2 regions of the Acidovorax sp. K2F genome follow, and region 1 is predicted to be linked to the other one. Evidence: riboswitches for the same ligand, from Rfam matches in the RefSeq annotation. Region 1 holds a riboswitch; the other holds the start of a gene.
The links. A riboswitch is a leader RNA that binds a small molecule or an ion and turns the genes downstream of it on or off. The one in region 1 is predicted to bind S-adenosylhomocysteine.
Positions count from the first base shown of each region.

Region 2: linked by a shared signal. The riboswitch ahead of metH (methionine synthase) and the one ahead of ahcY (adenosylhomocysteinase) in region 1 are both predicted to bind S-adenosylhomocysteine.

Region 1 covers NZ_JAOBSQ010000052.1:34,365-38,371, reverse strand. The annotation lists gene N4G42_RS20725 (hypothetical protein) at 1-18, opposite strand, end outside; gene N4G42_RS20720 (peptide chain release factor 3) at 92-1,717, opposite strand; S-adenosyl-L-homocysteine riboswitch at 1,894-1,973, shown strand; gene ahcY (adenosylhomocysteinase) at 2,047-3,480, shown strand; gene N4G42_RS20710 (TlyA family RNA methyltransferase) at 3,631-4,007, shown strand, end outside.
Region 2 covers NZ_JAOBSQ010000001.1:230,478-234,484, forward strand. The annotation lists gene N4G42_RS01115 (PACE efflux transporter) at 1-366, shown strand, start outside; gene N4G42_RS01120 (hypothetical protein) at 458-1,213, shown strand; S-adenosyl-L-homocysteine riboswitch at 1,255-1,354, shown strand; gene metH (methionine synthase) at 1,375-4,007, shown strand, end outside.

The DNA.
Region 1 (4,007 bases):
CAGTAAGTTGCGTAGCATTTTATTTTTAATGTCGATACGGGGCTAAAAGCTACCCTCGTTACCTAGTGTTCAGATTGCGATCTCTATCCAGCTAGTTTGCCTGCAAAGCCAACCCCGCATGCTCCCGCAGAGGATGGAAGTGGATCTTCGGAAACCGCTCCTGCGCCAGCCGCACGTCGTAGGGCGAGGTGCAAAGGTACGCCAGTGTGTCGGCCGCATCGTGCGCCAGCCGCAGCGGGTAGGCGTCGGTGAACGCGCGCAGGTCGGCGGCGTTGTCCGCTGTGATCCAGCGCGCGCCCGTGTACTGGCAGCCCTCCAGCCGCACATCGGCGTCGTACTCGGCCTTCAGGCGGTGCTGTACCACTTCAAACTGCAACTGGCCCACGGCGCCCAGCAGCATGTTGCCGCCTGCGTCGGGCTTGAAGACCTGGATCGCGCCTTCCTCGCCCAGCTGGGCCAGGCCCTGCTGGAGCTGTTTGGTGCGCAGTGGGTTCTTGAGCACCACGGTCATGAACATTTCTGGCGCGAAGAAGGGCAGGCCGGTGAACTGCAGGTTGGCGCCGTCGGTGATGGTGTCGCCCAGCTGCACGCCGCCGTGCGTGGTGAAGCCGATGATGTCGCCCGCGTAGGCTTCTTCGACCGCCTCGCGGCGCTGCGACATGAAGGTGACGACTGAGGTGGGGCGCAGCTCCTTGGCGGTGCGCTGCACCTTGAGCTTCATGCCCGGCGTGTACTTGCCGCTCGCCACGCGCACGAAGGCGATGCGGTCGCGGTGGTTGGCGTCCATGTTGGCTTGCACCTTGAACACCACGCCAGCAAAGCCTTCGTCTTCGGGCTGGATGGTCTTGACCACGGGCTGTTTGTTGACTTCGAGCGTGCTCACGCGCGGGCCAGGTGGCGGTGCCATGTCTACCAGTGCGTCCAGCACCTCCATCACCCCGAAGTTGTTCACGCCGGAGCCAAAGAACACAGGGGTCAGCTTGCCGGCCAGGAAGGCCTCGTGGTCCCATGCGGGGGATGCGCCCACGGCCAGTTCCATACTCTCCAGCGCGGCGTCAAACTCGGCGCCGAAGCGCGCGCGCAGTGTGGTTTCATCCGACAGAGGTATGGATTCAAAGTCCTGCGGGCGGCGTTCGCTGCCGGACTCGAACACCGTCATGGTCTTGGTGCGCAGGTTGATGATGCCGCCGAAGGCCTTGCCCTGGCCTACGGGCCAGGTCATGGGGCAGCAGGGCATGCCCAGCTCGCGCTCCACTTCGTCCATGATGTCCAGCGGGTCGCGCACTTCGCGGTCCATCTTGTTGACGAAGGTAATGATGGGCGTGTCGCGCTGGCGGCAGACTTCGATCAGGCGGCGCGTCTGCGCTTCCACACCGTTGGCAGCGTCGATCACCATCAGCGCCGAATCGACGGCGGTGAGCACGCGGTAGGTATCTTCCGAGAAGTCCTTGTGGCCGGGCGTGTCGAGCAGGTTGATGACATGCTCGCGGTAGAGCATCTGCATGACCGACGAGGCCACCGAGATGCCGCGCTGCTTTTCAATTTCCATCCAGTCTGACGTGGCGTGGCGGCTGGCCTTGCGGCCCTTCACGGCGCCGGCGATCTGGATCGCGCCCGAGAACAGCAGCAGCTTTTCGGTCAGCGTGGTCTTACCCGCATCGGGGTGGGAAATGATGGCAAAGGTGCGGCGGCGCCGGGTTTCTGGGGCGTAGGACACAGGGGTTCCTGAATGGGATGGAGCGGGGCAGCGTGCCCTGCACAAGAATCTGGGGGCGGGGCCTGCGGGGAGGCCACGAGGTCTGCGGTCGCGGGATTTTACTGTTCCGTGCAAGGCTCGGGGATGGATTGCCCCGCTGGCGTAGCGCCGGGCGAGCACTTGCTTTTATAATCCGGCGATCCGAGGAGCGTTGCAGCGTCCCCAGCGTAGGCGGGGCGTGAGGCTCGGAGTCATCTAGCAACGACGCTCATCCACTTCGCGTGCGGTGAGTCGTATCGACCATCCCCTTCGCGCAGTGGCTTTTCAAACATGCTTTGGAGCACACCATCATGAACGCACGCGTCAACGCCCCGGTCAACACCGACTGCATCATTGCCGACATCGGCCTGGCCGAATGGGGCCGCAAAGAGATCCGCATCGCCGAAACGGAAATGCCTGGCCTGATGGCCATCCGCGAAGAATTCGCCGCCAAGCAGCCGCTCAAGGGTGCGCGCATCACCGGCTCGTTGCACATGACGATCCAGACCGCCGTGCTGATCGAAACCCTGCAGGCGCTGGGTGCACAAGTGCGCTGGGCATCGTGCAACATCTTCTCCACACAAGACCACGCCGCAGCCGCGATTGCTGCCGCTGGCACGCCCGTGTTCGCCATCAAGGGCGAAACCCTGGCGGAATACTGGGACTACACCCACCGCATCTTTGACTTCGGCGCTGCCGGTACCGAGGGCGAAGGTCCCAATATGATCCTGGACGACGGCGGTGATGCCACGCTGCTGATGCACCTGGGCAAGCGCGCCGAAAAGGATGCATCACTGATCGCCAACCCGACCAGCGAAGAAGAAACCTGCCTGTTCAACGCCATCAAGGCCAAGCTGGCCGTGGATCCGACCTGGTACAGCCGCAAGAGCGCCCACATCATCGGCGTGACCGAAGAAACCACCACCGGCGTATTGCGCCTGAACGAAATGGCCGCCAAGGGCAGCCTGATGTTCCGTGCCATCAACGTGAACGATTCGGTGACCAAGTCCAAGTTCGACAACCTGTACGGTTGCCGCGAATCGCTGGTGGACTCCATCAAGCGCGCCACCGATGTGATGATCGCCGGCAAGGTCGCCTGCGTGGCGGGCTACGGTGACGTGGGCAAGGGCTCTGCCCAGGCGCTGCGTGCCCTGAGCGCCCAGGTGTGGGTCACCGAGATCGACCCCATCAATGCCCTGCAGGCCGCAATGGAAGGCTACAAGGTCGTGACGATGGAATACGCTGCCGACAAGTGCGACATCTTCGTGTCTGCCACCGGCAACAAGAACGTGATCCGCTACGAGCACATGGCCGCCATGAAGGACGAAGCCATCGTGTGCAACATCGGTCACTTCGACAACGAGATCGATGTGGCTTCGCTGGAGAAGCTGCAGTGGGACGAGATCAAGCCCCAGGTGGACCATGTCATCTTCCCTGACGGCAAGAAGATCACGCTGCTGGCCAAGGGCCGCTTGGTGAACCTGGGTTGCGCCACTGGCCACCCCAGCTTCGTGATGAGTTCCAGTTTCGCCAACCAGACCATCGCGCAGATCGAGCTGTTCACCAAGCAGGACGAGTACCAGGCTGGCAAGGTCTATGTGCTGCCGAAGCACCTCGACGAGAAAGTGGCGCGCCTGCACCTCAAGAAGGTGGGCGCCATGCTGACCGAACTCACTGACGAGCAGGCCGCCTACATCGGCGTGTCCAAGCAAGGCCCCTACAAGGCCAACACCTACCGCTACTGATCCCTGTGCAGCGCGCCCCGGCGACGGGGCGCGCGCACGGTGGTCTGGCGCCGTTGCTCGGAGCAATGTCTGATTGCTCTTTAATTGATAGCTGCTGGCGCATGATTCACTAGCGCTACCAGCCGATTTGACTCTAAAAGGATGGGCGCGATGCGCGCAGATGTATTTTTGGTGGAGCGTGGCCACGCTGCCACGCGCTCGCAGGCGCAGCGCCTGATTGCCTCGGGCGTGCAGTGGCGCCTGTCGCCGCTGGCGCCCTGGCAGAAGGTGGTGAAGAACGGCGACGACATTCCGTCAGTGGCCGAGGTGCAGCTGCTGGACGATGCAGAAGCCAAGTACATCTCGCGCGGCGGGCTCAAGCTGGAAGGCGCGCTCAAGGCGCTGGGCCTGTCGGTGGCTGGCCTGCGGTGCCTGGATGTCGGGCAGAGCACAGGCGGCTTTACCGACTGCCTGCTTCAGCAGGGCGCTGCCCAGGTGATTGGGGTGGACGTGGGCCACGCCCAGTTGCACGACCGGCTGCGCAGCGA
Region 2 (4,007 bases), on a different contig from region 1:
GCCGCCACGGTGGGCCTGGCGCTGCTCACGGGCCAGGGCGCGGGGCATTCGAGCGTGGTGGCGGTGGCAGCCTCGGTGATCGCCATCGTCTGGAACATCGTCTTCAACTGGGCGTTCGAGCGCTGGGAGGCACGCCAGCCCGTGCGCGGGCGCAGCGTGGCGCGGCGCGTGGCGCACGCCATCGGGTTCGAGGGCGGCCTGGTGTTCACGCTGGTGCCGCTGTTTGCCTGGTGGTTTGGCGTGAGCCTGTGGCACGCGTTCGTGATGGACCTGGGGCTTATCGTGTTCTTCCTTTGTTACACCTTTGTCTTCAACTGGGTGTTTGACCACCTGTTCGGCCTGCCCGCGTCGGCCATGGCGGCGTAGTAACAACAGCCCCGAGCGCGCTTCTTCAAACAATGTCAACCGCCGTTCGCCGGCGGGCTGGGGCGCTCAGCCGCCACCCATAATCGGCCCCATGCGAGGGCCGTTTTTATTGCTGCTGCGGGGTTTGCGGGGTCGGTGGGCTGGCATGGCGGCCTGCTGCGTGCTGGCAGGCTGTGCCAGCAACGCCCCCACCCCGCGCGGCGAGGTGAAAGGTGCACCCACCCATGCCGCCGAACTGGCCCAGTCCGATGCCAACCGCATGGCCACCCTGGCCATGCAGGAAAACCTGGACGGCCTGCTGCGCCTGGCCGATAAGCTCTACCGCCGCAACCCTGGCGAATGGCGCAAGGGCGCCGCCACCAGCCGCGAACAGGCGCTGGAGCAGCTGCGCACCGCCGTGCTGCAGCGCCAGCCCTGGGCCCCACTGCAGGGCCGCCGCGACATCGCCGCCATGGCGCTTGCCCTGGCACCCGAGTTCGCAGGCGACCGCGTGGCGGCCTTCATTTACGCCACGGCCGACATGATCGTTACCGCCCACGGCGGCAAGACCGAGTTCTTCTTGCTCGACGGCATGGATGCCCAGCACCTCTACAACGCCGCGCGCAACGTCGAGACCGCCGTGTGGCTGCTGGCGCAGCGCCGCAACCCCCAAGGCCAGCCCCTGCTACTGGCCGACGAGATCGGCCAGCAGGGCCGCAACCTGAGCTTCGAGCGCGAGTTCGGCAAGATCATCGCGCGGCTGGACCTGCTGGCCGCGTTCACCACCGAAAAGTACCGCCGCGCTGCCATCAGTTACGTGCAGGGCATTGTGGGCGGTACCTTTTTGCAATTCCTGCCGGTGCGTTGATGCGGCGAACGCCAGCTCGTATCACCCGGTAAAATCCGCATCTGCCCAAGGAGCGTTGCAGCGGCCTCTCACCACGACGGGGCCGTCAGGCTTGGGTACCCAAAAGCTATTCAAGCCCCACCGCAACGACGCTCACCTGTTTTTCTGCTGCCCCTGCACAGGTGAGTCCTATGTCCGTGTCTGCCCCGTCCATCTCCCCCATGAAGCTGTCCGGCCTGGAGCCCGTCTCCATCGGCGAGGGCACGCTGTTCGTCAACATCGGCGAGCGCACCAACGTCACCGGCTCCAAGGCGTTTGCGCGCATGATCTTGAACGGCCAGTACGAAGAGGCCCTGGCCGTGGCGCGCCAGCAGGTAGAGAACGGCGCCCAGGTCATCGACATCAACATGGACGAGGCCATGCTCGACAGCAAGGCCGCCATGGTGCGCTTCCTGCAGCTGATCGCCTCCGAGCCTGACATCGCCCGCGTGCCCATCATGGTGGACTCCTCCAAGTGGGAGGTGATCGAAGCCGGTCTGCGCTGCATCCAGGGCAAGGGCATCGTCAACTCCATCAGCATGAAAGAGGGCGTGGAGAAGTTCAAGCACGAGGCGCGCCTCGTCAAGCGCTATGGCGCTGCGGCCGTGGTGATGGCGTTTGACGAAGTGGGCCAGGCCGACACTTACGCGCGCAAGATCGAGATCTGCGAACGTGCCTACCGCGTGTTGGTCGATGAGGTGGGCTTTCCGCCCGAAGACATCATCTTCGACCCCAACATCTTTGCGGTGGCCACCGGTATCGAGGAGCACAACAACTACGCGGTCGACTTCATCGAGGCCGTGCGTTGGATCAAGCAGAACCTGCCGGGCGCCAAGGTGTCGGGCGGTGTGTCGAATGTGTCGTTCAGCTTCCGCGGCAACGACCCGGTGCGCGAGGCCATCCACACCGTGTTCCTGTACCACGCCATCCAGGCGGGCATGGACATGGGCATCGTCAACGCGGGCATGGTGGGCGTGTACGACGACCTGGAGCCCGTGCTGCGTGAGCGTGTGGAAGACGTGGTGCTCAACCGCCGCCCCGACGCGGGTGAGCGCCTGGTGGAGATCGCCGAAACCGCCAAGAGCGGCGCCAAGGACGAGAGCAAGAAGCTCGAATGGCGCGGAACGCCCGAGCACCCCAAGACCGTGGGCGAGCGCCTGTCGCACGCGCTGGTGCATGGCATCACCGACTTCATCACCGAAGACACCGAAGAGGCCTACCGCGCCATCCTGGCCAAGGGTGGGCGCCCGCTGCACGTGATCGAAGGCCCGCTCATGGACGGCATGAACGTGGTGGGCGATCTGTTCGGCGCGGGCAAGATGTTCCTGCCCCAGGTGGTGAAAAGCGCGCGCGTGATGAAGCAGGCCGTGGCCCACCTGATCCCCTACATCGAAGAAGAAAAGCGCCAGGACGAACTGGCAGGGCGTGATGTGCGCAGCAAGGGCAAGATCATCATCGCCACTGTGAAAGGCGATGTGCACGACATCGGCAAGAACATCGTCACCGTGGTCCTGCAGTGCAACAACTTTGAGGTGGTGAACATGGGCGTGATGGTGCCCTGCCACGAGATTTTGGCGCGCGCCAAGGTCGAGGGGGCCGACATCGTGGGCCTGTCGGGCCTGATCACCCCCAGCCTCGAAGAGATGCAGTACGTGGCCGGCGAGATGCAGAAGGACGACCACTTCCGCATCAAGAAGATCCCGCTGCTCATCGGTGGCGCCACCACCAGCCGCGTGCACACCGCCGTCAAGATCGCTCCGCATTACGAAGGCCCTGTGGTCTACGTGCCCGATGCGTCCCGCAGCGTGAGCGTGGCGCAAAGCCTGCTGGGCGACGGCGTGCAGAGCTACGTGGATGAGCTGAACGCCGACTACGACAAGGTGCGCACCCAGCACGCCAACAAAAAGGCCACACCCCTGTGGCCCTTGGCCAAGATCCGCGCCAACAAGACGCCGATCGACTGGTCGGCCTACCAGCCCGCCGTGCCCCGCGCGCTGGGCCGCCGCGTGTTCAAGAACTTCGACCTGGCCGAGCTGGCCAAGTACATCGACTGGGGCCCGTTCTTCCAGACCTGGGACCTGGCCGGCCCGTACCCCGCCATCCTCACCGACGAGATCGTGGGCGTGGAAGCCACGCGTGTGTTTGCCGATGGGCAGGCCATGCTCAAGAAGATCATCGAAGGCCGGTGGCTCACGGCCAGCGGCGTGATGGCCCTGCTGCCCGCCAACAGCGTGAACGATGACGACATCGAGTTCTACACCGACGACACCCGCACCGAAGTGGCCATGACCTGGTACGGCCTGCGCCAGCAGGCCGAGAAACACACCATCGACGGCGTGACCCGCCCCAGCCGCTGCCTGGCCGACTTTGTGGCGCCCAAGTCCAGCGGCATTGCCGACTACGCCGGTATGTTTGCCGTGACGGCGGGCCTGGGCATCGAGAAGAAAGAAAAGGCCTTCATCGACGCGCTGGACGACTACTCCGCCATCATGTTCAAGAGCCTGGCCGACCGCCTGGCCGAAGCCTTTGCCGAAGCCCTGCACCACCGCGTGCGCACCGACCTGTGGGGCTACGCTGCCGGTGAAGCGCTGAGTAACGACGACATGATTGCCGAGAAGTACCAGGGCATCCGCCCCGCGCCCGGCTACCCCGCCTGCCCCGACCACAGCGCCAAGACCGACCTGTTCCGCGTGCTGCAGGCTGGCGAGATCGGCATGTCGCTCACCGAAAGCCTGGCCATGATGCCCGCCGCCAGCGTGAGCGGCTTCTACATCGG